4 regions of the Paenibacillus sp. F4 genome follow, and region 4 is predicted to be linked to each of the others. Evidence: riboswitches for the same ligand, from Rfam matches in the RefSeq annotation. Region 4 holds a riboswitch; each other region holds the start of a gene.

Region 1 (8,110 bases), on a different contig from region 4:
ATGAAATGATTCATCCTATAATCATTTTGCCTTCCGGATGACGATATAATTCTTTACCCTTTTTCGGCCCCAGTGCATAAGCTAGCGTGAGTGGCCCCAGTCTACCTGCAAACATCGTCAGGGTAATCACCAGCTTGCCTATAACTGTCAAATCAGGTGTAAGCCCCATCGACAGCCCCACTGTACCAAACGCAGACACCGTCTCAAACAAGATCATCAGAAAATGATGATCTTCAGTTGCCGACAAAATCATCGTCACCCCGATCACGAACAGCAACCCCAGCAGTGTAATGGTCAAAGCCTTGTAAATTCGTCCCTGCGCAAGTCGGTACTTGAACAGTACAATATCTTCCCGCCCCCGCAGCATCGAAATCACCGCTCCAATGAGCAGGGCGAATGTTGTGGTCTTAATCCCGCCTCCAGTGGAGCCAGGAGAAGCCCCGATAAACATAAGTATGATGATAAAAAACTGCGTAGCCTGCCGCAAGCCTGCGATGTCCAGCGTATTGGCACCTGCGGTACGGGGAGTAACGGACTGGAATAAAGATCCCAGTAGCTTACCACCCCAATCAAGCGAGCCCAGAGTCTTTGGATTCGTAAACTCAAATACAAAAATCACGAGCGTGCCGACTACAATCATAGCGCCCGTCATGCTGAGTACCACCTTGGTATGCAAGGACAGTCTCTTGCGCTTGCGATATTCTGCCAGGTCTGACATCACTACAAAACCAATGCCGCCAGAAATAATCAGGAACATAGCTGTAAAATTAACAATCGGATCATATACATAACCTGTCAAGCTGCGAAATTCACCGAATAAATCAAAACCAGCATTGTTAAACATGGAGATGGCATGCCAGATTCCAAAATATATCGCCCTGCCTACGGGCATATCAAAGGACCAGCGAACCGAGAATATCGTAGCGCATACGCCTTCAATAACCAGTGAGTACAGTAATACCTTACGGATTAACCCGACAATTCCCTCTACAGAAGTCTGATTCATCGCTTCCTGCAAAATGAGACGCTCCCGCAAGGAAATCCGACGCTTGAACACCAGTGCAATCAAGGTAGCCATGGTCATAAAGCCAAGACCGCCGATCTGGATCAGCGCAACGATGACAACTTGACCAAAAGTGGTAAAAAAGAGGCCGGTGTCCTTTACGACAAGCCCAGTTACACAGGTCGCAGAGGCGGCAGTAAACAAAGCGTCTATAAACGCAAGTGGTTTTCCTGTTGTATTAGAGATCGGCAGCATTAACAATAAACTACCTATTAGAATGATAATGGCAAAGCCCGCAACGAATATCTGCGGTGGAGAAAGCCGAAGCCAGCTTGCATTGGGATTCATCTATTCATCACTTCTCTCCTAATCCTTAAAACTATAAATCAGTGATTTAATACGGTATAAGCTCGCTACGCGTTCCATTTGATCTTCCGATCGTCGTTGCCCCTGAATTTTTTGATTTTTCCAAACCTTAAGTAACTATAATTAGCATTCCCTGAATACAGGAAGAATGCATGTCAAGCACTACTCGGCCCCCTGTGCTATTGGCGGGCAGTAGCGAAGGGGGCAGAATTGTTCTGAAGAAGCGAAGCGTTTGCCTTTATCTCCGGATTTTAACCATTAAAGGGGGTATACAATTAAAAAATCCGGGGATAACAGCAATCGGAAGAATAATCTGCACCCGCAGCGGTCTAATCAATCCAAACACTTTTATACACACAAAAAAGACACCGGAAAACCGAGTGCCTGACTTGGTTCCTGCTCATAGCCTACGAGGTTAGCTGACGGATTCGGGCAGCACAGTATGCCCTATTTACACTTCCGATCCAGCAGGATCGGTTGTAAAATTCACCCCAGTAACATGGTTCCCCCGTTTTCCCATAGAAATTCGGCTCAACTGTATATCGTTACCTATGTATTTCATAGGCATTGCTCAAGATTATAATCCTTCTATATCCAGATCACAAAACCGATTTCGCCGAAAAAACGTGAAATTGGCTTTATTTTGCGAATGGGCATCGTTTAATCGCAGCTTATCTTATTTTATTGGAACTTTAAAGTGCTTTCACTCTATTTTCATGAATATCGTTGGTCTGTTGGCGGGAACCTGTGCAGTATGATATCTTTAATGGATGTTCTTATTTACAGATTAAGGAGGAAACTCATGAATCCTATCGGGAAACCGGTCGTGCTCACGGCCAACTTCAAAAAATTAGGCTTGCTGGGCGGGATTGGCCTGATTTGCTTTTTTATCTTTCAATTGCTTATTCCCTCGCTTAGCAATCCGAGTCCAGAATCAGTAATGAACGCAAAGGTCATCAGCAAACAAGAAGCGGTCATACACGCATTGGACTTCGCCCGCTCCGAGCTGGGCTATACTGAACCACAGCCAGAGGAGCCTGTCGTGACCTATCAGGCCGAAACAGATTTGTACGGTTATTTATCTAGAGAAAAACTGCTTCAACAGTACGACCGTACATGGAAAAAAAGTTACCCTTACGAAACCTTTCGGGTTGATCTGCCTGAATCCTCAGCGAAAAGCAAACTACAAATTCATGTGGATTTATCCACTGGGAAGGTCGTTAGCTTTAAACGGATCACCTCCAGTACCAATTACACACAGGCTGATATTTCTACGGATGAACAAGCACGTAACAGGCTTGTACGTGTGGCTGAGGACGGCATGACGCTCGAAGCCAAGGAGCAGGCGGCCGCAGTATGGGTCAAGCGCTTTGGCTTTAAGCCGTCGGATTTGAAGCTCGCGACCACTGAAAAAGAAGGCGGATTAAAGTATACCGTAGACGATAAAAAAATCGGCGCCTCGGTACTTACACTGGCTTTTACTTTTGAAGACGGTGATGTTCGCTCCTTTACTCAAAACTTTTCGGCCCCGTCGTCCTATACCGATTATATCGAAAAGCAAACATTTTGGGCGAATTGGATGACCTATGCGGGTTATGCCCTATTTAGCTTTGTGCTGGGTGTACTTGCCATTGTGTATGCGTCACTCACCCGACGACATACTTCATTTGTTCGTGGCATTGTTCTGTCCGTTATATACTTTATTGCTAGTATAGCTGGAACCATGAACATGCTGCCTTTATTGCAAGCAGAAGCAGGCGGTAAGGGCATGCTTATATTTCTTATGATTTTCCAGATTGGTGTTACCTTCTTCATGGCTGTAGCGCTCTACTTCTCCTTGGTCGGCGGTGACGGGCTTATGCGTCAGGTTGGTCTGAATGCATGGCCACGTGCGAAAGAGCCGGGCTACGGGCTGTATGTGCTTCGCAGTATGTATGTTGGCTACTTGTGGGCCTTTATTTTACTCGGGGTACAATCCATCTTATTCTTTATACTGGAGCGCACATTTAATACATTCTCCACAACAGATGCCACGCAATCCCCTTACAACATGGCTTATCCATGGCTACTGCCGATTATGGCCTGGATGGCAGGTATTGGAGAAGAGACTGTCTACCGTCTGTTTGGTATTCCGATGGTCAAAAAAATAGTGAAAAATACTTTTGTTGCGTGTCTGATCACCACGCTGATTTGGGCACTGGGACATACGCTTTATCCGATATATCCAGTGATTTCCAGACCTATTGAGCTGACTTTTCTTGGTTTGCTGTTCAGTTTTGTGTTCCTGCGTTACGGCTTTATTGCCGCCATGTTCAGCCACGTTATTTTTGACAGCATTCTAATGGGACTTAGTGTGATGAGTCTGGGAGACACTGTGAATGTGAGCGCTGGTCTATTCTGGATCTTACTTCCAGCCATTGTGGGTTACATCATTTATTGGTTTAGTCCTAAAAAACCAAATCGAATTATGTTTGAACCTATTAAAAAAGAGGAGCCGTATTCTACGACTCCTCCTCCCGAAGGGCAGCTATAATCTGACGCGCAAGCTTATCCCCAATAGAGAGAGGCCGGAAGTCTTCGACACTGGCCTCTCTTATTTTTTTGAGCGATCCAAAATGCTTAAGCAGTAACTTACGCCGTTTCTCGCCGATGCCTGGAATAGAATCCAGCCGGGAAGTTACCATAGATTTGCCGCGTTGCTCGCGGTGGAACGTAATGGCAAAACGGTGAACCTCGTCCTGAATCCGTTGCAGCAGATAAAATTCTTCGCTATTGCGTGCAAGTGTCACGGCCTCAGAGGACTCTCCCACTAATAGTTGGGAAGTTCTATGTTTGGCATCCTTCACCAGACCACACACAGGAATGAACAAACCCAGCTCATTTTGCAATACATCGGTCGCCGCCTTAATTTGTCCACGTCCACCATCGACAACGATCAAGTCAGGACGTTCCAAATTTTCCTTAAGCACACGTTCATATCTACGTCGGATAACCTCACGCATCGTTTCATAATCATCGGGTCCCTGCACAGAACGGATCTTATATTTTCGATACTCCTTCTTGGCAGGCTTGCCATCAATAAACACGATCATGGCTGAGACTGGATCGGAACCCTGGATGTTGGAGTTATCAAACGCCTCCACCCGGTGCAAGCTATCCAGCCCAATGGCACGTCCGAGATTGCTTGCAGCTTTGGATGTCCGTTCCTCATCCCGCTCGATCAGCTTAAACTTCTCATCCAAAGCAACACGTGCATTTTCCGTCGCCATGCCTGTCATTTGCTTTTTCAGTCCACGCTGCGGTACAAGTACCTTTACATCCAACCATTCAGCCAGAGCGAGAGCCGCCGTACTCGGGTCCTCCAGTCCACCGGATAGTTGGGTTTCTGTTTCCATTATCTCTGCATCTTGGTCACCAACTTGACCTTGATTCGTTGCTACTGCATAAGCTGCTCGTTCTTCAGCCACCAGCAATGAGTCAGCAGAATGCTCTGTCTCCGTTTGTATCGCTTTCTCATCTGTCTCTCCGGTAGCATCGGCTGTAGCTGCACTGTGGAGTGCAGTTTCTGCCGCAACCGGTTGATCGACATTGACCTGTTCTGCCTGCATCAGCTTAGGAGAATCCGGCAGCAATATTTCCTGTGGCACTGCCGGGTTGTCACTATAATATTGCGTCACATAGGACATAAAATCACTGTAAGCCTCACCGTAGAAAGGGAAAGTCGACATATGACGCTCGATCATTTTACCTTTGCGGACATATAGGATCTGTACACACATCCAGCCCTTATCTACTGAAAAACCGAATACATCTCGATCCTTCGCATCCGATGTGGTGATTTTCTGCTTTTCCATCATCGCGTCGATGCTGATAATCTGATCTCGCAGCTCCTTGGCCCGCTCAAAGTACAATTCCTCTGCGGCCTCCTGCATTTTACGCTGAAGATCCTTTTTAATTTCCTCATGTCCCCCGCTTAAAAAGGACCCAATCTCCTGACCAATCTGGTCATACGTTTCCTTCTCGACCTCTTTCACACAAGGCCCCAAACATTGATGCATGTGATAATACAGACACACTTCCTTGGGCATCACACCACACTTGCGTAACGGATACATACGATCCAGCAGCTTCTTCGTCTGATGTGCCGCGTAGGAATTGGGGTACGGTCCAAAATATTTTGCTTTATCTTTCAGAACGCGACGGGTCACCTCCAGCTTGGGGTGTGCCTCGTTCGTAATTTTCAAATACGGAAAGGTTTTATCATCCTTCAATAGCACGTTATAACGCGGCTGGTACTTTTTAATAAGGTTGCACTCCAAAATGAGCGCCTCCATATTACTGCCTGTAACGATATATTCAAAATCACGGATATCGGAAACCAGTCGCTGCGTCTTGCCGTTATGGCTACCTGTAAAATAGGAACGGACCCGGTTTTTCAACACTTTGGCCTTGCCGACATAAATAATGGTGCCTTCGCTATTCTTCATCAGGTAACAGCCTGATGCATCCGGCAGTAACGCTAATTTGTGCCGTATGTTCTCCAGCGCCTTCTCCTGATTTTGCAAGTCCTCCGCATAAGGTTTCATTCGCCCGGTTCCTCCTTCCATTCTTAATGACTACTCAACTAACTACTTATAATATATGGAAATAATACACAAAAACGCCCCCGGTATTTACAACCGGAGGCATTGACCTTTCATGGCCGCTCCACCAAGCCCCCGCGGGAGCATGGGTCACATGCGATGATTATTGGTGTTTAGTAAGCATGCTTTTCAGCGCTTCTTTGGAGTTCAGACCTACCACTTTATCAACAGGCTGTCCGTCTTTGAAAACGATCAGGGTAGGAATACTCATCACGCCGAAACGGGAAGCAGACTCTGGATTTTCATCCACGTTCACCTTCGCGATTTTGACGCTGTCGCCAACTTCTGTGGACAGATCCTCCAGAATAGGAGCGATCATTTTGCAAGGACCGCACCATGGCGCCCAAAAATCAACCAAAACGGTTCCTGTGCCTTCGACTTCTGCGTTGAAGGATTGATCGGACACGTTAACAATTGCCATTGTATGTTCCTCCTTTATAGAAAAGTCAAGATTATTATAACCTGTAATGTCTGTTTCGACACCTTTTAATTATATCACAATAGTCTTTTAATTGTAAGATATCAAAATAGCAGACGGAAAAACGCTTACCCCCGCTGATTTTTTCCCTTTACGGTAATGACATCTACAAAAGGACGAATCCGGTCCATCAAGCGTTGTCCTTTGTACATTTCCTCTCCGTCCTTGCTCGTAAAGCTAAGATGCTTCTCAAGCCCTTGCAACGAGTAATTGGAAGTATAAAAGGTAGGTTTGCGATTCATTCGGTAATTCAGTATGGAGCCCATCACGTGGTCCCGTACCCACGGGCTCAAATTTTCGGCACCAATATCGTCAAATACGAGCAGATCACAATTTTTGAGCATTTCGGTCGTTTCCTTCAGCTTCTGCCCATCCTGAATCATGGACTTTAAGTCCTCCACAAAATCAGGCATATACACGATCACACCGTTCAGACCCGATAGGGCCAACTCGTGTAATAGATATCCCATTAAAAAAGTTTTACCCGTACCAAATGTACCTTCCAGATACAGTCCTTTTTTGGATAGACCCTGACTTTTCGTTTCTTCAATGTAACGGAATAGCTGTGTGACGGCAGGCATACGTTGTGAATCTTTGCGCGCAATTTCAAGGGCGTTATATCCCTCCAGAAGTGCGCGTTCATCCACATAAAAGCTTTTAATTCGCTGACGCACCCGTTGTTCATGTTGGGAAGCAACCAACTTCGCACATGGGGTCCGAATGTCCACGATTTCGGCTGCTCCATTCGGATATTCCACGCCCAGCTTGCAAAAGTGTCCCTGAAAATCGTTAGGACACCGTTCCAGCCCCGGACAATTGTCGCAATTTCGACGATCCCGGGCATACTGAAAGAGCATGCTCATGTTGAGTCGCAATTGTGTTTCGTCCACATCAGGATGCGCAGCACAAAACTCCTGCACGAGCGGATCATTTAGAACTTGATCGGCTACATTGCGAGTGCGCTGGCGTAACGAAGGGTTCTGCATCTGCTGTAGCAAATCGCCCAGTGATTCCAAGAACGCTCCTCCTTTCTAAAATGTGCAGAGCTATGGACACCTACACCTTTTTCTGTTTACCGGATTGCATTCGTTCGGCCAGACGCAGCAGTTCATCCAATTCTTCCTCAGATACAGACTCCTCGGAAGGGTGATCCTGAACAATTGGAATGGATGGCTTGGCTGGCCCGTTATTTTTGGCATATGCGCGGGATCGGCCGCCGGAAGGAGAAGCAGAGGACTGTTTTCCTTTTACCTTGGCTTGATCCCTTATATATTGAACGGCTTTTTCGTAAGTGTTTACCTGCTTAAGCAGCATGTTGGACGCAACGGCCTCGACAAAGTTGCGGTTAATCCGCTGATCGCTCCCAGATACGAGCAGTGACATCAAATAATGGATCAGTACATTGATGACTTCACCGGGCAGCTTATAGCTGATATCAATCTTCTCGAATATATCCAGCAGGTTACCGGGAACCGTGCCGGGGAAAAAGGTTTGTAGCAAACGACGATAAGGCTCGTTGCGCAACATCATATTATATTGGTGAATGTCACACTTGGCTGTGAATTGTGGTGGAACCTCCACATAAAATTCCATTTCCACAGCCTGTTCTGCAGGCGGCTC
Region 2 (8,110 bases), on a different contig from region 4:
CCACTTCTTTTTGGATCATAACGACGATATTCTCCAGAGGGAGCTTGTCCTCCAGCAGCCTCATCAGAATCGGTGTAGTAACATAGTACGGCAGATTAGCCACGACACTTACTTTACTCACGTCTGCAAAATCGGCTGCGAACACCTCGCGCAAATCCAGCTTCAGCACGTCTCCATGACGTACCTTCACATGCTCGTAAGGGGCCAACACCTCTTCGAGAATTGGCAGTAGCCGCTGGTCAATCTCGACAGCGGTAACTGCCTTGGCCGATTGGGCCAGCTTCTCGGTTAAAGCGCCAATCCCAGGACCGATCTCAAGTGCACCCTTCGTCTCATCCAATCCGGCAGCATTTACAATCTTATTGAGAATATTTTGATCAATCAGGAAATTTTGTCCCAAACTCTTTTTGAACGAAAAACCGTGCCGTTGAATAATTTCCTTCGTACGCCGCGGTGTTGCTATATCTTGAATCCCTGTCATACGGACATCACAATCCTTCACTTTCAATTTGTGCCAGCGCCCCGGCAAATTCCTCGCGGCTGATCTGAAATACAGAGAGCCGTTTATGTAGCTGCTTTCCGTTACAATAACCAATACCCAGCACATTCCCTAAGGCCATACGGCGTGCAGCAGCATTGGGGTGGGTGATGAGTCCAGCATCAATCAGGTCCGCCCACTCAATCAGTGGGTCGGCGCCTTCCACTGTCGTATGAACCCGTGCAAGAGCGTGTCTGATCGCTTCTGGTGAGGCATTCTCCACGCCAATATCTCCTTTGCGCGTCGCTTCTGCCTCGGGTATAAAGGCCTGCTTGCAGCCGGGTACCTTGGACGCGATAATCTTACGGATGCGCTCCCCTGCATGATCGGGATCGGTTAAAATGATGACCCCCCGCCGCTCCTGCGCCAATGCAATTTTACGCAGCGTCATTTTATTAATGGCTGAGCCGCCAGTTTCTATCGTATCCGCTTCAACAGCGCGGCGAATGGCCACCGTATCATCCCGGCCCTCTACCACGATCACTTCCTTGATCATTTGCGTTTCCCTCCACTGCTACACAGCAAGCTATATTTATCTTTCCCTGCTTTTGAAAACAAAATAAGAAGAGGATATCCTCTTCTTAGCATGGCATAACTATGTTGTTAATACTATCGCATTGCCCTCAACATACACAACCTGTTTTAGTTGATTTCAGGCTTTACCGGTCCGATGACATATACGGTTTTACCGTGCTTACGACCAAATTGGTTGGCTCGGCTCAAACTCTCATAATACACATCGATTTTGTGGCCTTTAATCGCGCCACCGGTATCCTCCGCTCGGCGGAAGCCCACCCCTTCGATATACACCCACCAGCCGATTGGAATTACACTCGGATCGACAGCGATGGTGCGTCCTTCCGTGACACGTGCGCCGGATGCAGTACGTGTACCGATACCTGGCTCCTGTGAGGAATACGCCGTCATGGAGACATTTTGTAAAACCTTGCTATATTTAAAATTGACGCCTGCTTTACGGACAGCACTGCCCGAACTAACTGCTGTTGCCTTAACCGCATCATTGGGACCGACGGAAGCAGCAAGAACGACCGGTTTTTTCTTCGTTCCTACCGCAATGACCTTATCCACACGGTTCTGTGCAACTTCCTTGTTAACCAGCTGTTTGGATACCAACTTTCCATCATGATATACCTTTTGAACATGCTGGACGACCACACCCGATTTGCCGCTTTGAATGACCCGATTATCGCCTTTATAAAGACTCGGATCGGCCGTTTTGATGACCTGATAAGGCACCTGTTTTTTCTGTTCGACCTGCTGTTTCTTCACACGGACGATTTTTATGTCCATGTTAGACGAAACAGAGGCATCCAACGCAGGATAAACTTTATCCGTTGACGATAATTTATAGCCCGAGGTACGAATGGCACCTTCTACTGTATTTTCTGTTGTGTACAGCTTTTTCGTCTCATTGCCTGAAGATACTTTGACTTGATTGGCACGTTTAATGACTACGCGATCCCCATCCTGTACTGCTCCATTTAGCGGCATGGAAACTGTATCATGCGGCTGAAGTGAAATGGAATGCTCGCTCAGCAAATCTTGAAGCTTGGATTCCCGGGTTTCTACCGCAGACGCCTTGCCATCGATGACAAAAAAGACTTGTTTTTTAGATTGCGTGTACATCAGAATTGAAATCATAATCGTTAGCGCGATTAGAAAAATAGCAACCAAAGCAGCCTGGCGCACATTCTCTTGCTTCCAACGCAATACGTAAGACATGCTGGATGAGCGTGACTCATGGGTATCCTTTTTTTGGAAAATGCCCATTTCCTCCGTCCTCCTTACATAGCCCGCCGTCTGGAGTAAGACATAGTTGAGATTTGACGTGACTATAACAGATTTTCTACAAGACAAGCCCAAACTACGACTGTCCTGCACCATGTACCCGTCTTCGCGGCATGCTGTCCTCCCCTGTTTAACCACAGTATGATGACAGATTTTCTTTTATTCACAACAAAAAAAGCCAGAGAAAGAGACTAGAGAGCTCTTTCGTGGCTTCCGGCATGTGTGAATATGCGGGAAAACTCATGCACGAGATGGCTTCTCTCTTGTTACGCTTACGGGGTTAGCTGTCGGGTTCGGACGTAGAGAGTCGCCCTAGCTTGGGTCAACCGCTCATGGCGGTCGCCTTCACATTCACCCCGAAGACCCAGAAAGAAATCGAAATACGGCTCCTCCACCTGTTCAATCCCATTCGGGAAAAGAATTTAGGTCGAGCCGGCTGGCGGAAGAGACGTTCCCTTCTTGCACATACGCCGGACGTACTGTAAGCCATATCGGTTCCCCCGTTCCCTGTAAAAGGGACTCAGCGAGACTGGTTCATGAAATGACTTGTTGATGTTTACATTCAAACAACAATTCACTGAAAAGATGATATCCTGTTTCTATGCATGTTGTAAAGCAGGTTTCAAGTACATTTTTCAAAATATTCGGTTAAAATATTGTAATATTCTCGAGTTTCCTGCAACAAATTCATGATTAGCTTCGTCTATCTCTTTATCTTGATCGATTTCTTCACTTTTTCATTGAATGTCAAATCGTTCCAGGGCATTTCGGGTCGTTATTGACACTAATTCCTCCACTGTAATTCCCTTGATTTGGGCTGCAGCCTCTGCTACCAGTCTCACATGTGCAGACTCATTTCGCTTCCCACGAAACGGATGAGGCGTCAGATAGGGAGCATCAGTTTCAATGAGCAGACGGTCCAGCGGCACCTGTGCGAGCACCTCTTTTGGCTGCTTGGCATTTTTGAACGTTATTGGACCACCGAAGGAAAGGTGAAATCCCATATCCAGCACCATTTTGGCTGTCTCCCAGCTACCCGAAAAGGAGTGCATGACTCCTCCAATCTCACTCGCTTTTTCCTCGCGCAAAATCTTAACAATATCTTCATGGGCATCCCGGTTATGAATAACAATGGGCATTTTGAGCTCACGAGCCAGACCAATTTGACTTCGAAACACCCGATGCTGAACATCCTTCGGTGATGTATCCCAATAATAATCCAGACCGATTTCTCCGATGGCTACAACTTTCTTATGACTGCATAACGATGCAATCCATTCTAAATCGCCCTCCTGCATTGTAATAGCATCCTGCGGATGCCATCCAACTGCTGCATAAATAAAATCATACGTCTCGGCCAATTTCATGGTGGATGGAATGGTCTCACGATTAAATCCGATATTGATCATCCGCGTTACTCCTGATTCGACAGCACGTGCTATAACTTCTTCACGATCTTCGTCAAATTGTGGCGCATCCAAGTGAGTATGAGTGTCGAATAATTCCAAGGTTTACATCTCCTTTTTTTACTTACATTTCTATATAGTTGTCTATTCTTTGACAAAATAATTCCTTATTTCGGCAGGAAGCCTGTCTTTTACCGCGTTCAATTTATTCTGGGGAAAATACATATGATATTTTCCTCGGTGAATACCACTTATTGAGCGCACAATTTCCGAAACTTCGGATATTTCACTCACCTCGCCCTGACGTCCAAGCAGTAAAATCTGGTTGTCCGTCGAGCCACCCTGCCGAAACACATCATAAGGAAGATCTGTCGGAAAATCAATTTCAAAATCATATTCAGGGTGCAAACCAGCCTCTTTCAAAGCTTCTCGAATACTGTCAATGGTATCTGTATCCATATTTTCAATCTCTACATATTTATACAATCTACGGTCCATAAAACGGCTGCTCAAATCGCTTAAAATCTCGTCCTTTTCTCGTTTCCACTGGCTAAATACGGTCTGGATTAATGACTCGTCGAGCATCAGATATTGCTCTACTGTAAGCTCTCCTTTCAACAGATCCGGCAGCGGGTCCAGCAGAAAACCAAACTCATATCCGTTTTTAAACAATTCCTTTGCTCGCTTGAAAATTTTACGTAAAAGGATTTCCGAGCTGCGTGTTACAGGATGAAAATAAATTTGCCAATACATCTGATAGCGTGACATTAAATAATCTTCTACTGCATGCATACCTGATTCCTTCACAACAATTCTCCCATTATGAGGACGCAGCAGTCGTAAAATACGATCCAAATCAATCGTGCCGTAGTTGACGCCTGTCGAGTGAGCATCCCGCAACAAATAATCCATACGATCGGCATCTAGCGGACTGGTTACCAGGTTGACAACAATCGGCTTATCATACGTTTTGGCTATAACCGCAGCCACCTTTTGTGGAAGCTTCTCGTCGACTTGCCGTAGCACGGCGTTGATCTTCGTGTCTCCCAATACAATGCGGCATGTCCAATCCTCATGGTTCATATGAAAGGCTTCCTCAATTGAATGAGAAAATGGACCGTGTCCCACATCATGCAATAGAGCTGCACACAGAGCAACCAGCCTTTCCTCCTTCGGCCAATCTGGGAAATCTCCACGTTCAAATTGAGAAATAATACTTCTCGTAATCTCATATACGCCCAATGAGTGTGAAAACCGGCTATGCTCCGCTCCATGAAACGTAAGATACGATGTGCCTAACTGCCGTATGCGCCGTAAACGTTGGAACTCCGGCGTATTGATCAACCGCCATATCACAGTATCCTGAACATGGATGTAGTTATGTACCGGGTCTTTAAAAACTTTTTCTTCACTGAGTGGCTGGTGCAAGATATCAGCTCCTTTAATATTCGGAATAATGGATTAAAATACAATAAAATCCTAAATGATTCCCCTCATTCGACATTCTTTGTCGTAAAATGTCGAATTATAGTTTTTCGACATTTCCAAATCGACAAACTGAATAAATCATCAATAAGATAAGGCAATACACACAAGTAAAGCTCTTTAATCTAAATACTTTTGCATAATCAGACTGTTACTACATTTTTAAGGTTGACTGTTTTGGGAATCGTTGGTATAGTAAATATCAGAAAAGAGAAAATTTTGTCGAATCATGACACTTATATTATTTTAAACGGCGAGAGGAGCCTGATTTATTATGATGAAATCCACTGGTATTGTAAGAAAAGTTGACGAGCTCGGACGTGTTGTTATTCCAATCGAATTGCGCCGTACCCTGGGAATCGGAGAGAAAGACGCTTTGGAAATTTATGTTGATGGCGAACGCATCATGCTTAAAAAATACGAGCCAGCTTGTATCTTCTGCGGCAATGCTGAGAATGTAATTTACTTCAAAGGAAAAATTGTTTGCCAAGATTGCATTTCTGAAATCCCAACACCTGTGACAAACTGAGAATTTTAGTATATAATAGACTTATCAGATATTGTTAATTCTAACCTTTTTCATATATACTCCTTGTTGCCTTCCACGGTTTGAACCCAACCGTTGGAAGGCCCTTTTTTGTTTAGGCAGATATTCATAAGAGTGCGTTGTAAACATCTCTCTTGGAAATTGAACGATCTGTGGCTGTACGCTTCATTGCATCCTTGCGTGTGAGTCCCTCTGCCTCATAATGTGCAACGTGGGACTCCAAAGATAAAGACTGCCACCATGCCTGACGTTCCTGTTCCTCTTCCTCTTCGTCTTTCCCTTCAACCACCAGACAATATTCACCAATCGGTGGATTCTCCTCTAGTTTAGCAAGGCATTGCTCCACGGTTCCCCGCACCCATTCCTCATGCAGCTTGGTCAGCTCACGCGCAAGCACCACTTTGCGTGAACCTAATGTTTCCTTCAACACCATCAATGTCTTCACAATACGATGAGGCGATTCATAAAAAATAATTGTGCCGTGAGATACCTGAAACGATAGCAACAGCTTCTCTAGGTCCTTTTTCTCCCGTGGTGGAAAGCCAGCGAAGGTGAACCTTTCTGTATCCAGTCCTGAGGCAATTAAGGCCGATAGTGCCGCATTTGCTCCTGGGATAGGAATGACGCTAATTTCCGCTTCCAGTGCCAGTTTGACCAGATCCGAACCAGGGTCAGAAATGGCCGGTAGACCTGCATCGCTAACTAGTGCCAAATTTTTTCCTTCTATTATATAACGTATCAGTTCAGGCCCACTGGCAGCCTTATTATGTTCATGATAACTGAAGAGCATATCCGGTGTAATTTCGAAATGGGTGAGCAGTTTGCGTGTCTGCCGCGTATCTTCGGCAGCGATAATACTACATGATTTTAAGGTGTTAATCGCCCTAAAGGTCATATCGTCCAGATTCCCAATGGGTGTTGCAACAAGATACAACTTTCCCCGTTCTTCTTCGCTGGTACTAAAGCTTTTTTGTACAGCTGCTTTCACACAGAATCCCCCTTGCTTACTTCTCCATAGATATCTCTTATTTCCTGAGTATAATTCCCATTTTCCTGATATACAATGAGCGGAGGCAACAGACGAACCTCCGGTTTGCCGTCACGTAATGCTTCAACCAGGACCATATTGGCTTCCATATGAACTCGTGGGTGAACAAAACGTATTCGTTTGGGTTCCAAACTATGTTTACGCATCAAGGTTATAATATCACCCAATCGCTGCGGGCGATGAACCATAGACACTTTTCCCCCATTACGGACAAGCCGGGTGGATGCCTGAATGACTTCTTCCAGTGTGCAGTTCACTTCATGACGGGCAATTGCCTGGTGAGGATTCAGCTTGATATCGCTACCATTTAGCGGCATATAGGGGGGATTCACGGTAATCGCATCATAAACACCATGTCCCGTGATGTGAACCAGCTCACGTAGGTCCCCTTCCCGAATCTGAATTGCTGCTTCTAATCCATTCAAGCTGACACTACGTCTAGCCATATCTGCCAAACGTGGTTGAATCTCAATTCCTTCAATAGACGCTTTTGTTCGTGTCGTTAGCAACAGCGGGACAACCCCATTGCCAGTACACAGGTCCAGAATCTTCCCACGCTGCGGAATACCGGCAAATCGTGCCAGCAAGACCGCATCCATCGAGAAGCTGAATACTTCATCACTTTGGATAATACGCAAATTATGTGAAAGCAGATCATCAATTCGTTCAGACTTCTTTTCATTTTCGTACATAGTGCTCTCCCATCTTTTATAACCAAAATCGCTTTTCACTCATACTTCCTTACAAAAAAGCCGTAGGCATCTTGCTCCTACGGCTTGTTTTTATTTATTCAAAAATGACAGACAGAAGAGGCAATCGCCTTCCGTTCGCAAATGTCCGTAATACACGTTGCATATATGAAATCCTTCATGATACAGCCTCGCTAGATTGTCGTAGCCTTCGCCCACGACCTCACCCGTTTGCCCTTCATCCTTAATGACGATCGGAGGAGGAAGCTTCGGCTTGTTTGCCGTCTTTTCTTCTCCAGAGGTTTCACGTTTGAGCATCTTGCGCACCTGTTCGTTTTCAATCGTTAGTCGTTGATTTTCCTCCAGCAGCTCTTTTACTGCCAGTTTCAATTCACCCAGATCGCTATGCAACTGTCCCATTTGGGTTTCCATTTCGTGAATACGCGCAAAAACATTTAATTTATCCAAGTTTCCACCCCGAAGCAACCTAATGGTTTACTTGACGACTACATCGTCCATTGGAAGTTCCTTGACCTTACTGATCTCAAACAGTTGAACATGCACCGTGCGATGACCTGCATTCACACC
Region 3 (8,110 bases), on a different contig from region 4:
CGTGTATCTGAGTATGTATTCCGTATTATCCTCACAGAAGGGAAAAATCGTCAGATCCGGCGTATGTGTGCTGCCTTCGGTTATGAAGTTAAAAAACTGCAACGGCTGCGAATCATGAATATTCGGTTGGGGTCCCTTCAGAAAGGTGCCTGGCGTGATCTGACAGAGGCTGAGAAGCAGGAGCTTGGCCAGATGCTCGATTATACGCTTAGCTAATGCCAGAGGGGCTCGTATAGCCTACAGCGTATGATCGTCGTATCTGAAAGGGCAAAGTACAGGAAGCACTAAACAAAGAGGCACCAGCTGCATAAAAATGCGGCGGTGCCTTTGTTCATATAACATATGCATAATCAACCTTCATTCGAGCTTGAGGTAGGACTGATAACCTGTGTTCCGTTCTGATATTTGCGGAGAACAGATATTTCAACACGACGGTTTTTGGAGCGTCCTTGACCATCTTGATTGCTTGCCAATGGACGATACTCGCCATAACCGATGGATACAAACTTGGTTGGATCGAGATCTGGATTGAGCAACAAGATACGCAAGAAATTCAGAGAGCGCTTGGCGCTCAAATCAAAGTTGGACGGGAACTGGCTGTTGGAGATCGGTACATTATCCGTGTGACCTGATACGATAACATCATAGCCAGGGAACTGCTGGAGCATACTAGAAATGGACTTGGCCAGCTTTCTTGCTTCCGGCTTTACTTCGGCCTGCCCGGATGAAAACAGGGCATTATCACTAATGGTGATCATTAGTTGCGATTGGTTTAGCTTGGTATTCAGCAAGGGGGTCAGGCCGTTATTTTGAATATATTGATCCATCTGTTTTTTAAGCTTTTTTAAATCTTCTTCTTCCCGCTGGGCAAGCTGTTTTTGCAGTTCAGAGGTAGAAGTAGCTTTCGATTTTACGGGTTGTGACACTTGTTCTTTATTTTTGCCCATATCCATGGATTGTGACGACGGATTCGCGGCCGAGTGATCCAGCACGCCAGTGCCGCCACTAAAAGCTGCATTCAGGGATTGAGCCATAGTTTCAAATTTTTTGGCGTCGAGCGAGCTCATACCGAATAAGACAATGAAAAGAGCCAACAGAAGGGTCATTAAGTCGGAATATGGCAACAGCCAGCTTTCGTCAGCATGCTCTTCATGCGGTTCATGTCTCTTTTTACTCACTGGAATCGCCATCCTTCTGGGTCATCGTAGCCCGTTCGGTCGGAGTCAGGAAGATCGTCAGTTTCTGACTGATGGCGATCGTCGATATCCCCGATTGAATGGAAAGCAGACCTTCGACCATCATTAATTTAAGCTCTACTTCTTTTTTGGATAACCGTTTCAGCTTGTTGGACATCGGATGCCACAGGACATAACCTGTAAAAATACCGAGCAACGTCGCAATGAAGGCTGCTGCAATGGCATGAGAGAGCTTTTCCATGTCACTAAGGTCAGCCAGAGCGGCAATCAGACCTACAACCGCACCGAGTACCCCGAGCGTTGGAGCATACATACCGGCTTGGGAGAAGATCAGTGCGCCAGAGCGATGTCGATCCTCGGTAGCATTGATATCCTCCATCAGAACGTCCCGTACGAATTCCTGATCATTGCCGTCAATAATCATTCGCATGCCGCCACGCATAAAGGGATCGTCGATTTCCTCTACCTTAGATTCCAAGGCGAGCAGACCTTCACGACGGGTAATGGATGCCCACTCGGTAAACGTACCGATGAGCTCTTTGCGGTCTAACAGTTTTTGTTCAGTGAAAATAACCTTGAACAGCTTCGGAATCCGTTTGATTTCTGCCATCGGGAAGGCCATAAATATACTCGCTGCCGTTCCGACGAAAATAATCATGTAAGCAGCGGGATTATTGACCAGATTGACGACCGGAGCGCCTTTTAAGATCATCCCGACGACCAGTGACAAAATCCCGAGCACAAGTCCGATAATGGTTGAAATTTGCATGATACACCTCATCCATGAGAATAGATTTTGAATCCTTTCATGCCGCCGGGGTCGTCCTTGCCCCAAGCGCGTCATTACAAGACGGATTATAGTATTTATCGACAAAACTCTCTTTTTTGTTAAGTGCGAATTTCCGGTATAATAAGGTGATTATGTATTGAATGGCGGAACCATTGGAGGAAATGGCATGGGAGTAAAGCATGGGCGTGAGTATGAACAAATTTTGAACGATTTGACAGAGGCTGTGGGGCGCATCCCAGATAGCTATGAATTTTTTGAGATGGAAGCAGAAGATTGGGACAGGCTGGACCCGGCGGGACGTCAGGAAGTCAATGAAGCTTTGGCAGAAGACTTATTTTATGCACTGGGTACAGAGCCCACAATCACTGTAGGGAGTGGCGTTGTGATCTATGAGCCGGAGCAGCATCGCATCTATGTACTTATTGGGGACGAGGAGCTGACGTCAGTCCCTTTGATTTGAGGTCCGTCTTATGGATTTATCAACGGGGCCGTGGTAATATGTACACCAATATATCGTAGTTTTGGCCGTATTTAAGCGGTCGAAAGGCTTCCGTATAAACGGGGAGGAGTTCGTAACATGCCTTTTACACAAGAAGAGATTGAAGCACATCTGGAGAAACTGGAGGGCTGGGAACTGGAGGAAGGACGTTGGATCGTCCGAAAATATAATTTTTCCAGTTTTATGAAAGGGATTGCATTCGTGGATGAAGTTGCCGCTATATCTGAAGCGTTCAATCATCATCCATTTATTACGATTGATTACAAGACCGTGACTCTGCGTTTGACCTCTTGGGACGACGGCGGTATTATGGCCGTGGATATTAAGGAAGCCCAACAATATAATGAAGCTTTTGAAAAAATGCGCAGCAGTCATTGAGCTTGTAATGATCTGTCGTATGATGATAAAAGCGCCTTCGCTATACAACATTGCGGTTGTATGCCGAAGGCGCTTTTATCATAGAATCTGGGTTGGGTGCTCGGGACGATATACCATACAATAAAATGGTTTTTTGCCATCAGGAGTCTGGCGTTCATAGGTATCTGTAAGCTCAAATCCAGCCGCCTTGTAGGCCCGGATAGCGCGCCCATTCCAAGTGAGCACCTCTAGGTCAATTTCATTCTTCGGGTTGCGTCGTTGGGCTTCCTCTGCAATGGCACGGACAAAATCAGAGCCTTTGCCATGTCCGCATCTTTCAGGGTGCATTCCAAGACCTAGCCGGGTCACACCGATCATAGGAAAATATTGAGCAAATCCCGTCAGCTTGTTCTCTTTATCCAGTACGGCAACATATTGCTCTTGGCGAAGCGTGGGACTTCCAAATTCGACTTCAAGTGCCTTCATTTGTTCCCAGGGGAGCCAACCGTATATGTTATAAGGTGGATCATAGCGCCACTCACAGATTGCAGCCGCTTGATGCTCATCCATCGGTACGATCCGATAGTTGGATATTGAGGCCGGCATGTGTTTCATCCTCCTTTTACACAGGTACTTCAATCATTAACAACAGATTGTAGACAAGTTGCAGGGGAATGGCAAGCGTGTTTATTTCATACCCAAGTCGGGTATACATTCAATAAGAAGGATTTACTGCTCATATGCTCCCCCAGCGCTGACGGTAAAACCGACGATGTTCGCTACAATTGAAACCTTTTGAGGATTCAGTTCGTCAGTAATGATAATAATTGCTGATGTTGTGGACATAAAAAACCGCAATTCGATTCCGGTCAGAATCAAATTGCGGCTAGGGTTAGCTTGCTGTGCGTTAGTTATTCTACGTTGTCGTCATCAGGAATTTCTGAAGCTACAGAATGGTAAGCGTCTGTGCTCATAATTCTTTTTGCACCGACATAGCGGTTAGCGTAATAATTTTCGTTCAGTGAGCTAACTACTACACCACGTGAAGTCGAGGAGTGGGCAAATTTCCCTTCACCTACGAAGATACCTACATGGGAAATGCCTCTTCCTGTGGTGTTGAAGAACACCAAGTCCCCAGGTCTCATTTCATCGCGGGATACAGAAGATCCCATTTTGAATTGTGATCCGGATTGATGCGGAAGTTTAATTCCCAGTTTGTTGTATACGTACATTGTGAAGCCGGAGCAATCGAATCCCTCGAGTGTAGTGCCTCCGCTTCTGTAGCTCGTTCCTTTGGCATCTTGAATGACCTGGTCCATCTTAGAGTCTGCATATGCACTGCCGCCACCGAATGTAAAAGATGTAAAGGCAATGGCAAGACCCATAGCTGCGATCGTTAGCTTCTTCTTCAAAAAAAATATACCCCTTCCAATGCCTGCGAGGTTAGCTTAAGGATTCGGTAGAAGGTTCCCCTATGACCACTCTGTTGCGAGATCAATTCACCCAAACTGGTTCCCCCGCTTCCTAGGTGCCAGGAATTAGGCTTAACTTAAGATGTGCACCTTGGAGAGCAGTATTCACAATAACGTTATTTTTGAGATAAAGGTTACAATAAAGATTACAAAGTTGTTACTATCAGTTCACTGCGATTATTGTAACAAAGACGGCTGGCTTTGGCAAATGTTTCATTGCAAAAAGTTACAAAAAAAATCTGCTCCTAATGTCCCAGGAACAGATCTTGTTAACAGTATTCAGTTATGTGTCGTTTGCGCGGATATGAATCAAGATTTTTCGACAGACAGAAATGAAGTAAAAAACATAAAGGCAGGGCTTAACTTCTACTGGAGATATCGGTATGCCATAGTCTGTACTGCGAACTGATATGCCACAGCCTGACCAGACTAGTAACAAAATGATACGATTGCTGGAGAATGAGCGCCAGCATGCCAGTCCAAATCATCGCCACGGTGCCAAATAGACCGAAGACCAGCAGCACACAAGCACCGAGCAAAAGGGATATACCGACAGCTGGGAGGAACTGGCGAAAGAAGGCGAGCAGGGACGATAGTATGGCGTGACCACCGACAGTCCCCAGTTGCATATACAGGATGCACTGCCGAATGAACCATCCGTAAGCCATCCACCCCATAGCATAGGGCAACAAATGAAGCAGGTAAGAGGGAGACTGAAGCGTTCCTGCTACAATAGGGTAGAGTCTCGGTACTACCCAAAAGGCGGGAAGCAGCAGCAGTCCCAACTCGATGGTGTAATACAACAGCGACGACATGCCATGGCGTTTCATACCCTTGAAAAAGGACAGGCTTTGCGGTTCAGTCGCATCGGTATGCAGGCTTTGATATATTCCGGCTCTAATGAAGGGAGTGATCAGTATGCGTAGTACAGTCGCCCCTAGTAGTATCCACAAATACACATGTACTTCCTGGCTATCCACCAGAGCAATCTGGCTCTCCATCCAAAACAAGGTCTGTCCCAGCTCGTTGTGACCCTGATCAGGATAACGGAGCAGTAGCGGGATAACGGCAGACTGCACCAGCCGATAGAGAAACACCCCCCACAGTAGTCGATACAGAAATAAAATGATAACGATATAGAATCGTATGCGCACCAGCGCCCAGCCCTCTTTTATAACAGTCCGCATCTATAGACACCTCACCATGACAGACTTCCAAGCAGTGTTTCTAACAGCTTGGTTACACTTACATTCCAACGGGTTTGTTGCTTTTCGTCCAATTCGGCCTTTAGGCTATTGTTAATATGCTTGTTCTCCAGTGCAATGGTATATAGAGGATCAAGGGTTACATAGGAAACGGGAGAAGTACTTTTGATCCGAAAAGTTGTGCTTTTGCCCGTGCCGTCCCAAGCCTTGAATATCGTTGTCCCATCCTTGAAGGTAAATTGGACAGGGATCTTGGGATAATCCGCCCCTTTTTTGCTGACCGTCACGACGGCTTCATATCCATTCTCCAGCTTGTGGTTTGTGATGTGATCCACTGAAAAGTCCGCCATCTGTCCGTCATATACATACTGTTCAAAATAGTGGCTCCATGAGCGTCCGGTGACTCTCTCCACGATACGTTGAAAATCCTGTGAGGACGGATGCTTGAATCGGTACGTCTGGACGTAGGTCCGCATAATGCGATCCATTTTTTTCATACCCACCTGACGTTCAATGCCCCGTAGTACCAGCTTGCCTCGAGAGTAGGCATTTTGCGCATACTCAGCAGCTGAGCCGTACTTCCATGACTCGCGGTTTAGCGGCTGTGGGGAGGCTACCTGTCCCGATTGTAATGGCAAGTTGGGAGTAAGCCCATATTCTTGTTCCATAAGCCGCTCCTCTGCATAGGAGGTGAAGCCTTCATCCAGCCACGGCTCCTCAAATTCATTATTGGCTACCATTCCGTAGAAATATTGATGTCCAATCTCATGAACTAATGTCCGTTCCAGACTATAGCCAGGATTCAGATTACCCGCAGCAGCGGCCGTGATGAGTGTCGGATACTCCATACCGCCGGCTCCATTGCCTGATTTGGGTGGAACCACGATGGATAGGGTGGAATATGGATAAGGCCCGTACCATTTGCTGTAGTACGAAAGGGCGGCCTTCGCTGCGCTCATATAGCGTCCTTTGAGCTCCTTGTGCGACGGGTCAAGGTAGAGCTTAATTTTGACACCAGGGACTTCAGCGGAAGAAAAGGGTTCTTCTACGGTTACAAAGTTGGGTGAAGCGGACCAGGCAAAATCGTGTACATCATCGGCATAAAATTGATATATTTTTTGGCCGTTCTGTCGGACGGCACCACGGGTGGGAAATCCGGTCGCTGCTACGATATGAGTTTCAGGCACCCGAATCCGTACGCTGTAAATTCCAAAATCGGCATAAAACTCGGAGTTACCATGATACTGGTGGAGGTTCCAGCCCTCCTCGGCGCGTCCACGCTGTCCTGCAGTCTCGTAGACGCTGAGCTTCGGGAACCACTGTCCTGCCATTACAAAATCATCTGTCGCACCCATACGAGCGAAGATGGCGGGCAGTTTTACCTCAAACTTCATATATAATGTGATTTCTTCGCCACCTCGTACCGGCTTGGGTAGACGCACCTTCACGAGCGAACGGTCGCCTGCGTTACCGTCATCTGGCTGCACATATTGGATGCGGTGCATGAGAGATAAACCGTCTTCTGTTTTTAGTTCAGTCAGCGTCATGGAGCCAAAGCCGTCTTTGGGCATGGTGTCTCCTCGCAGCTTTCCACCGGATTCCTTCATAAAGGTGGTTTCCATGGAAGAGAAGGCATTCGGGTATAGATGAAGATACAGATCATTCACGGTTTTCTTGCCCGGATGCTTCCAGGTCAGTGTCTCAGTGCCTCGCAAAACCTGTCCTTTTTCCAGAGACACATCAATGTGGTACTCTACCACCCGTTTGCTGAGGATTTCTGTAGCGGGCTGTGGAGGGTTCTTGGGCAGGTCAGGCAGGATGTTTGCCCCTAGAGGCTTGCCCATATTTGGGGCAAGCGCAGACTCAGACAGGGAGCCGTATAGTGGTTGGCCTATGGACTGCGGGTCAGATAGCGGTTGGGGCTGCCAGGCAAACCATAACGTCCCTGCGAGGAGACCGAGGGCTAGTGTAGACAATAAAACGATTTTAGTGCGTGCTGGGGTCATACAATGGATACCTCCCGTTGACAAGCATCTACAGCATGTATATGTTTGCTTTCAGGAGATTATTAGTTAAAATATTTATAGTGTAGAATGAGTGTGAAGACGGAAAATGGAGGTCTAGTGACGCATGAGTGAAAATCAGCCGGACGGCAAAAAACAGATTGCACTGAACATTGTCAGTGGCAAGAGTAAACATAAGGGTTTCGGCGCAGGCTCAATCGACCTGAACAGCATGTCTCCGGTCATCATTGACCGAGGAGAGGCGAAAATTGATATCGGTGCCATGCATGCCAAAAGTAAAGTAGAACGCGGTATCAAGTTCTCTACGAATAAAGAGGATGTACCGAATGGACGCCAAGTATGGCTCGTATGGGTAGCCGTGGATCGCACGCCCGAAGGACGTATGTACGGCGGTGCCACCGCCTGCGAGATGCTGATTGACGACGAAGCCAAACGCGGCTGGAAAATCCTCGCCGATCACGTCAACCGTATGGATTATGCGCTCAAGCGTCGCTTCATGCTGGATGATCTCGGCAGCGAAGATAAAGCAGCGCTCAAAAGCCTGCTAATTTCGCATAACGAGGAATG
Region 4 (8,110 bases):
GAAGTTCGCAAAGCCACTCCAATAACTGTACTTCCTCGCATCTCTTGTCTCTCCGGTTGTCCTTCCGACACTGTCCCGGTCCCTGTACGTTTGTTATGACCTTGCCCGCCAGATTCGGCTTTTTCGTGCGCAGCAAATCTGCGTCCAGACATCATCCGATAAAAACCATTCATGTCGTTCACCCTTTCTGCGCTAAATCCACAAATGCACCAGCAAATCAATGGCCTTAATGCCGACAAACGGTACGACCATACCGCCCAGACCGTAAATCAGCAAATTCCGTCCCAGCAGGCGATCCGAGCTCATCGGCTTATACTTCACGCCCTTCATGGCCAGCGGAATCAGAAGCGGAATAATAACCGCGTTAAAGATCAGCGCCGACAAAATAGCGGACAGCGGAGAGCCAAGCCCCATGACGTTCAAAGCGCCCATTTGTGGAATGGCCAGCATGAACATCGCCGGGATGATGGCAAAATATTTGGCAACATCATTCGCAATACTGAACGTTGTCAATGCTCCGCGCGTCATAAGCAGCTGCTTGCCGATCGCGACCACCTCAATAATTTTGGACGGATCGGAATCCAAGTCCACCATATTAGCCGCTTCTTTGGCCGCGACTGTGCCGCTATTCATGGCAAGACCGACATCCGCTTGCGCCAGCGCAGGTGCATCATTGGTGCCGTCTCCGGTCATGGCAACCAGCTTACCCTGTTCCTGCTCACGGCGGATAACCGCGATTTTGTCCTCCGGCTTGCTCTCAGCTACAAAGTCGTCCACTCCCGCTTCCCGTGCAATTGTAGCAGCGGTCAACGGGTTATCCCCGGTACACATGATCGTACGGATACCCATTTCCCGGAGCTGATCAAACCGTTCCTTCATGCCTGGCTTCACTGTATCTTTCAAATAAATAATGCCGTATATCTGATCATCCAGCGCGACTGCCAGCGGTGTACCTCCTTCAGAGGCTACCTGATTCGCTTTTTCCTCCAGATCGGCTGGAACACTGCCGTTTTGCGATACGATCCATTGCCGAACAGAATCCACCGCGCCCTTGCGCACCTTTCGTCCATCGGCCAGATCCAGACCACTCATCCGGGTCTCCGCCTTGAATTCGATAAAGGTTCCACCTGCCGCTAAGGATTCATCCAACGTGTGCTCCTGTTTGCGCATCAACTCGAGAACCGAGCGCCCCTCTGGCGTCTCGTCCTTCATAGAGCTAATCGCTGCCCACTTCACTAGCTCTGCCTTCTCCACGCCCTCTACAGGCACGAATTCACTCGCCATCCGGTTCCCGAAGGTGATTGTACCTGTTTTATCCAGAATCATCGTGTTGATATCCCCAGAAGCTTCTACCGCCTTGCCTGACATGGCTAGCACATTAAACTGGGTGACCCGGTCCATACCGGCAATCCCGATGGCTGACAACAGTCCGCCAATCGTGGTTGGAATCAGACAGACTAGCAACGAAATCAGCACAGGAACAGGCAAATCAATATTAAAATGACGGGCAATCGGCGCTAGCGTAACCACCACAATTAGAAAAATAATCGTCAAGCTAATCAGCAAAGTGTTCAGCGCAATCTCATTCGGCGTTTTTTGCCGCTGTGCGCCTTCCACGAGCGAAATCATTTTATCAATAAATGTCTCGCCCGGCTCTGTCGTAATCCGCACCTTAATCCGGTCACTGACCACTCGCGTCCCGCCAGTTACCGAGCAAAAGTCACCACCCGATTCCTTGATGACCGGAGCCGATTCTCCCGTAATTGCAGATTCATCCACCGAAGCCAGACCTTCAATGACCTCACCATCGCTTGGAATCATTTCGCCCTGGGAGACAATAACCACGTCCCCCTTACGCAATTCGGTTGAGCTAACCACCTGAATGTCATTTCCGATGAGCTTGTTAGCTTGCGTATCCTGCTTGGATTTTTTTAAAGAGGCAGCTTGTGCCTTACCCCGCCCCTCCGCGAGCGCTTCGGCAAAATTAGCAAAAAGCAACGTAAACAACAGAATAACAAACACGGCCAGGTTAAAGCCCATTTCCTTGCCAGTTCCAAAATAACCGGGAAACAGTAACATTAGCAGCACGACCAATGTACCGATCTCCACGACAAACATGACAGGATTTTTCATCATAATCATCGGATTTAATTTTATAAAGCTATCCTTGATCGCATGCTTCAAGATGCTTCTGTCCAGCATGTGTTTGCGCTGTTCCTTCATGATCAAACACCCCGTTCATCCATTCTCATTTTCTTCTTCACATGGTCAAAAATTCAGCAACAGGTCCCAATACGATGACGGGTAAAAAGGTCAACGCACCAATCAGCAGCACGACCCCGATCAGAATGGCTCCAAATAACTTGTTGTCCGTGCGCAGTGTCCCCGTCGTCACCGGAGTCGGTGCTTTGGCATTCAACGAAGCCGCCACAGCCAACAATGCAATCATAGATACATATCGTCCGAAGAACATAACCATCCCCGTTGTCATGTTCCAGAATACGTTGTTATCCGAAAGACCTTCAAATCCCGAACCGTTATTTGCGGCAGATGACGCATATTCATAGAGCACCTGAGTCAACCCGTGATAGCCAGGGTTAGTGACCGCATCGTATCCCCAATGACTCATAAACGCAAGCGCAGTTGGGGCGAGAATGAGAAACGGATGTACCAAAATGGCAATCGCGATCAGCTTCATTTCCTTGCCTTCAATTTTCCTTCCCATAAATTCCGGAGTTCTCCCGACCATCAGTCCGCATATAAACACACCCAGAATCGCATACATCAGCATATTCATCAGCCCGACACCCTTGCCGCCAAAAATGACGTTTAGCATCATTTCTCCCAAAGCAGCCATGCCACCCAGCGGGGTTAGTGTATCATGCATATTATTGACCGAACCTGTCGTTGCTGCTGTTGTGACCGCAGTGAATAAAGCCGATTGTCCAATGCCGAAACGAACCTCTTTCCCTTCCATGCTTCCTTGAGAAGCATCCACACCCAGTGTCTGGATTAACGGATTACCTGTCTTTTCAGACACGTACGTAATGGATAGAAAAATAAGAAACAATACCATCATGGAGCCAAAAATAATCCAGCCCTGCTTACGATTACGGGCAAACAATCCAAAGGTATACGGCAACGAAGCCGGCATTACCCACATTGCCAAAATTTCCAGCACGTTCGTCCAAGGACTTGGATTTTCAAAAGGATGCGCAGAGTTAGCTCCCGCATAACCGCCTCCATTCGTCCCCAAATGCTTGATGGACTCCAGAGAAGCAATGGGTCCCATAGAAATCTGCTGCTGTGTTCCGCTCAGCGTCGTAAGATCCGCCGTAGGCTGTAGCGTCTGTGGTACCTTCAATCCAACCAGCACCAGCGTAAGCACAAAGGCCAGCGGCAGGAAAATCCTTATAATGGCTTTAATAAAATCTTGAAAGAAATTGCCCATCCCTTCACCGCGCCGCGTCAATCCCCTCATAAAAGCCGCAGCAACCGCAAAACCGGAAGCAGCCGAAGTGAACATCATCATCGTGACGAACGCCATCTGTGTCAGATACGTAAGCCCGCTTTCTCCGCTATAATGTTGGAGATTCGTATTCGTCATAAAGCTGATTACCGTATTAAAAGCTAGTGATGCTTCCATATTACTGTTTCCCGCAGGATTACCGGGAAGCATTCCCTGTAAACGCAACAGCAAGTAGCTGATCGCCACAAGCACCACATTCGTTGCAATGAAACTCATAACATACGTAGTCCAACGCATGCTCTCCAGCTTCTTCAATCCTACTACCTTATAAATCAGCTTTTCTGTTCCGCCAAAAATCCGATCCGTCCGATTGGGTTCATTCGAGAATACATGATACATATAGGTGCCCACTGGCTTTACCAAGAGCAGCAATATGACGATCACAATTCCAATTTGAAGCAGCTCCATCCTTTATTCCTCCTTCAAAATGCTCCTGCGTTTGGAACAACAGACCTGCTTCAGAGCACCAAACGTGTGCACACGTTTGCGAAAACCCGTTACCTATGATGCTTAATATTCAGATCTGTTGTTCCCGCCCGCTCTATCCCCTATAGCTGACTAGAACTTTTCAGGGTTCAGGAGTGCGTAGATTAAATACATAAACACAATAGCCGTAAGCCCAAGTATAACGATCATCCTCTTCGTCCTCCTTTAGAGGTCTGCGCATCACACCAGCGTACAAACAGCAGTATCACTCCATAACTCACAGCCATGACGAGCAGCATGTATATATCCATCATGTTTATACCCTCCGTATCGGTCCTCAGATCGCCATTCTTATTTGATCATAAAATCATAAAACAACTATGTTATAAGCGCTTATCCGTTCAGCAGAAAACCCACCTCTCCGTTCAATGTGTAGATCACATGGTCCGCTCCCAATCCCCGATAAATTCCTTGTGGATTACAGCCGTGCGTAATAACATAGATCGATTCCGATGTTAGTGGCCGACATATTTGCAGGAAACGGCAAGTCAGATTCAAGCTGTTCTCGAACAAATACACACTACCAATTTCTTTTTTTGGAAAATTCCATTTTCCCGCTTGCATGGTATTGATGCGGACAATGTGCTCCACACCCATTTTTTTGAGCTGTCGTTCCTCCTGGGCGCTATTCGTCAGAACTGCAAACGCCAATTTTTTGAAAATAAGCAATTTCACAAAACTTCTGCCCGCTTCATTCGGTGCAGTGACAATAATTAACCGACCTTCCATCAGTAGCTCCTCTCCCGGTATAAAAAGACAACAAAAAGAAGCCGAAGGAAAAAGGCTTTCCTCCGGCTTCTTACATATCCATGATAAAATAAACCATGGCTGCACACGGCGGTTTGTTGCCTCTCCCTGTACGCTTACGAGGTTAGCTGTCGGATTCGGACGTGAGAGTCGCCCTATTTCTGGCACTTGACCGGAAAATTCACCCCATGAGACACACGGCTTTCGAAGCCGTACAGTCTCGATTGGTTCCCCCGCTTTTGCAACTGCAAAATTCAGCGCTATAGACATTTCGTTGTTGCTTCATTCAAGTTAATTTGAAATTACGTCTTGAATCATACACCCGCGCATGGAAGACTGTAAAGCTCAACTGCGGGGTTATAAATCGGCCTTTAGAGCCTAGGATATTAATAATAGCGCTTACAATGCAACTATGCTTCTCACAGCTCCTTCAATCTCTGTTTTTCATCCCTTTTCGAAAATGACAAGCATGTCAATATTGGCGTAGGGTAGAGCGTTTTTGGCCTTTTTTTGTAAAAAGAGAAGAAAATACGCTATATGTACCAGCTAAACACCGATTGAACCCGCTTTTATAAGAAGAAACACCTTAATTCGCTCCATTTGCGGTGCGATTTACTGTTTTGAACAAAATACGATTTTACAGCGGCTAAAGGCTTGATACAGCTTTTCCAAACTTGCAACCTCGCTTTTAATTGCTTACAATTTAATTGCTGAATATTGAATAAGGAGAGATACTATGACCGTTTATGAATATGATGCGCAAACCCTGCAAGGGAAACAAATTCCGTTATCCACATATGAAGGGAACGTTCTGCTTATCGTGAACACTGCCAGCAAATGTGGGTTAACCCCCCAATACAAAGCGCTACAAGAGCTATATGACCAGTACCATGAACAGGGGCTCGAAATTTTGGGATTTCCCAGCAACCAGTTTGCCAAACAAGAGCCAGGTTCTAGCGAGGAGATTTCCGAATTTTGCCAGATCAATTATGGTGTTACCTTTCCGATGTTCGCCAAAACAGATGTCAATGGAGATCAAGCGCACCCCTTATTTCGCTACCTTACCCAAACAGCTCCGGGGGTATTAGGATCCAAAGCGATCAAATGGAATTTTACTAAATTCTTAATTACACGAGAAGGTAACGTATTTAAGCGCTATGCACCGCAAACCACTCCAGATAAGCTGGCGGGAGATATAGAGAAGCTTTTGCAGCAAAACTGACATTCTTCTTAATCACAGTTATTAAACAACCTGTTGTCTACCGTTGCTTCTGTGGCTAAAGGATAACGAAAAATGCTTAACAAAAAAAGCATCCCTTCACGTAAACCGTGTCAGGATGCTTTTTTAACTGGGTCTTGCATATAATGCGGTCGAGAGGACTCGAACCTCCACGGGCGTACGCCCACTACCCCCTCAAGATAGCGTGTCTGCCATTCCACCACGACCGCAAATCATAATGTATTGAGGCAACAGATTTATTATACTCTCTCATCAACTATTTGTAAACAAAAATAGAATAATTATTTTCTATGTTATTTTAACTGACATATATGGACAATAAAAATATTTAATTTGACACAAATGATACTTAAGTGTAAATATATATTACATATATATCAAATATTTTTCATTAAACCAAGTGAATAGTAAAATAATATAACATAATGATTCACTTCGAGGAGGCGAACCGCCCTGCATAAAGGCAACCGCTTGCTGAACTATGCATTATTATTGGACCCTTCCCTACCTGTTGGTGGCTTCACCCGTTTTAACGGACTGAAGAAACTATTCCGCAACGGACATTTGAACAGTCTACAAGACCTGGAGCATTACATGCTGGATGATTTGTATCCTCAATTTACAACCGTTGACGGCATGGCCATCAAAAGTCTGTATGTCGCCATCCAGCAGAATGACGGTTGGCGAATCGCTCTCATTGATAAGATGCTGCATACCCAACGTCCCTCCTGGCAGCATGTGAAGGAGTTGCGTCTATCCGGTCAGCGTCTGCTCAAGCTCGCCAAGGCTCTTTATCCTTGGCTTGAATTTGACCAGTTGGAATCCATACTCATTCAATACAATGCGATTGGCACACTCGCTACCGTTCACACCTGGATTAACTTCCTCCTCGGAAACGATGTAGAACAGACCGTGCACGGCTATCTTAGCGCAGCGGTGTCCTTCTGTGTGGAAGATGCCTTCAAACTACTCAATCCTCCTTATGAGGAAAAGAACCCTCTTATGGAGCGTATGACCAGCGAGCTGCTCTCCGCCTGGAAGAAGCTTAACCAACCTGAGCCAACTGCATCTCAGCGTCGCTTTCTTCACAGACATTGGTCCAGCTCCTACATCACTCTACCTCTTTATATGAGCCATAATAGCCAATTGGATGAACCTAGACTGTTTTCCTCCTCAGGTCTATTCAAACGCCTTCCAGCATCCCCCTGATGCGTCGTTTCGCCAATGTGGCCACAACACCAAAAACACTCTGTCCCTTTCCTCAGGTGGCAGAGTGTTTTTTATCCACATATAATCGCAATTCACACCATTAGCAGACTCTAGACGGATTATCAGAACCACCTAGCACTTAATTAAGTAATTAATTCAACAAAATGACGCATTTAAGATTGTAAAAACACGTATAAAAGTGTATCATAGTGTCAGATGGTTAATTCTAACATGTTTACTGATGATTATTATAACACACCAATTATTCTGCAAGAATCCGTAAGGGGCGATTTCTCTTGAACAACAAAATGCCTGTCACCTCCTTCGGGTGGGCCATCAAACAACGGCTTGTCGAACTTCGACTGGATCAGAAAACATTTTGTGAGACACACAATATTCCACCTTCACGCTTGTCCAATCTGATTCACGGCACCCGCAAAGCACAAAGGTACAGAAAACAAGTTGCTGCAATTCTGAACATCGACGATAACGATTATAAGGAGGCACCGCCACTCTAAACCCAACAAGCATTCCAGTTACATATAGGTCATTCCATACCACCAAGAAACCAAATAAACCCGTAAAGCGAACCTCTCCAGTTCGTTTACGGGTTTTCAACCCAGACGATCTTTAGCTAAAAAATTATTCCGGCTTTGTTTTATCCTTCTCACTTTTTTGCTTACGGTATTTCGCAAATTCAACATATTCTAAAATAAAATTCTGTTCTTCCGTCTCAAGATCTTCTGCCTGGCAATTGAGTGGCCCCATCACTCCAAAAAAATAAGCAGCCTTCTGCTCCTGAAGTACGCCTTCTCCTGGCTTAATCCCTTTCATTAACCAATCAAGCGATACATTAAAAAAGTCTGAAATCTGAATCAAATGGGCGGTACCCGGCGTTG

Evidence for each region. A riboswitch is a leader RNA that binds a small molecule or an ion and turns the genes downstream of it on or off. The one in region 4 is predicted to bind cyclic di-AMP.
Region 1: it holds a riboswitch for cyclic di-AMP, as region 4 does, so the genes downstream of both, C1T21_RS23890 (TrkH family potassium uptake protein) here and C1T21_RS15295 (hypothetical protein) in region 4, are expected to answer to the same signal.
Region 2: it holds a riboswitch for cyclic di-AMP, as region 4 does, so the genes downstream of both, C1T21_RS18365 (resuscitation-promoting factor) here and C1T21_RS15295 (hypothetical protein) in region 4, are expected to answer to the same signal.
Region 3: it holds a riboswitch for cyclic di-AMP, as region 4 does, so the genes downstream of both, C1T21_RS25415 (C40 family peptidase) here and C1T21_RS15295 (hypothetical protein) in region 4, are expected to answer to the same signal.

Annotation. Positions count from the first base shown of each region.
Region 1 covers NZ_POVS01000020.1:105,955-114,064, reverse strand. Annotated here, with positions in the region: gene C1T21_RS23890 (TrkH family potassium uptake protein) at 11-1,351, opposite strand; cyclic di-AMP (ydaO/yuaA leader) riboswitch at 1,759-1,911, opposite strand; gene C1T21_RS23880 (CPBP family intramembrane glutamic endopeptidase) at 2,172-3,902, shown strand; gene uvrC (excinuclease ABC subunit UvrC) at 3,871-5,955, opposite strand; gene trxA (thioredoxin) at 6,116-6,433, opposite strand; gene dnaI (primosomal protein DnaI) at 6,559-7,506, opposite strand; gene C1T21_RS23860 (replication initiation and membrane attachment family protein) at 7,547-8,110, opposite strand, start outside.
Region 2 covers NZ_POVS01000016.1:7,997-16,106, reverse strand. Annotated here, with positions in the region: gene rsmA (16S rRNA (adenine(1518)-N(6)/adenine(1519)-N(6))-dimethyltransferase RsmA) at 1-481, opposite strand, end outside; gene rnmV (ribonuclease M5) at 489-1,034, opposite strand; gene C1T21_RS18365 (resuscitation-promoting factor) at 1,181-2,329, opposite strand; cyclic di-AMP (ydaO/yuaA leader) riboswitch at 2,601-2,883, opposite strand; gene C1T21_RS18360 (TatD family hydrolase) at 3,085-3,855, opposite strand; gene C1T21_RS18355 (HD domain-containing protein) at 3,898-5,181, opposite strand; gene C1T21_RS18350 (AbrB/MazE/SpoVT family DNA-binding domain-containing protein) at 5,513-5,767, shown strand; gene rsmI (16S rRNA (cytidine(1402)-2'-O)-methyltransferase) at 5,892-6,773, opposite strand; gene C1T21_RS18340 (tRNA1(Val) (adenine(37)-N6)-methyltransferase) at 6,770-7,525, opposite strand; gene yabA (DNA replication initiation control protein YabA) at 7,616-7,990, opposite strand; gene C1T21_RS18330 (PSP1 domain-containing protein) at 8,018-8,110, opposite strand, start outside.
Region 3 covers NZ_POVS01000025.1:42,820-50,929, reverse strand. Annotated here, with positions in the region: gene rluF (23S rRNA pseudouridine(2604) synthase RluF) at 1-216, shown strand, start outside; gene motB (flagellar motor protein MotB) at 351-1,178, opposite strand; gene motA (flagellar motor stator protein MotA) at 1,171-1,965, opposite strand; gene C1T21_RS25430 (hypothetical protein) at 2,153-2,446, shown strand; gene C1T21_RS25425 (4a-hydroxytetrahydrobiopterin dehydratase) at 2,564-2,863, shown strand; gene C1T21_RS25420 (GNAT family N-acetyltransferase) at 2,942-3,448, opposite strand; gene C1T21_RS25415 (C40 family peptidase) at 3,754-4,254, opposite strand; cyclic di-AMP (ydaO/yuaA leader) riboswitch at 4,260-4,397, opposite strand; gene C1T21_RS25410 (hypothetical protein) at 4,674-5,501, opposite strand; gene C1T21_RS25405 (M1 family metallopeptidase) at 5,513-7,525, opposite strand; gene C1T21_RS25400 (YwhD family protein) at 7,650-8,110, shown strand, end outside.
Region 4 covers NZ_POVS01000014.1:17,321-25,430, forward strand. Annotated here, with positions in the region: gene kdpC (potassium-transporting ATPase subunit KdpC) at 1-173, opposite strand, end outside; gene kdpB (potassium-transporting ATPase subunit KdpB) at 193-2,223, opposite strand; gene kdpA (potassium-transporting ATPase subunit KdpA) at 2,261-3,937, opposite strand; gene C1T21_RS28475 (potassium-transporting ATPase subunit F) at 4,088-4,165, opposite strand; gene C1T21_RS15295 (hypothetical protein) at 4,349-4,744, opposite strand; cyclic di-AMP (ydaO/yuaA leader) riboswitch at 4,860-5,032, opposite strand; gene C1T21_RS15300 (glutathione peroxidase) at 5,499-5,984, shown strand; tRNA gene C1T21_RS15305 (tRNA-Leu) at 6,129-6,211, opposite strand; gene C1T21_RS15310 (urease accessory protein UreF) at 6,474-7,211, shown strand; gene C1T21_RS15315 (Rha family transcriptional regulator) at 7,508-7,729, shown strand; gene C1T21_RS15320 (helix-turn-helix domain-containing protein) at 7,854-8,110, opposite strand, start outside.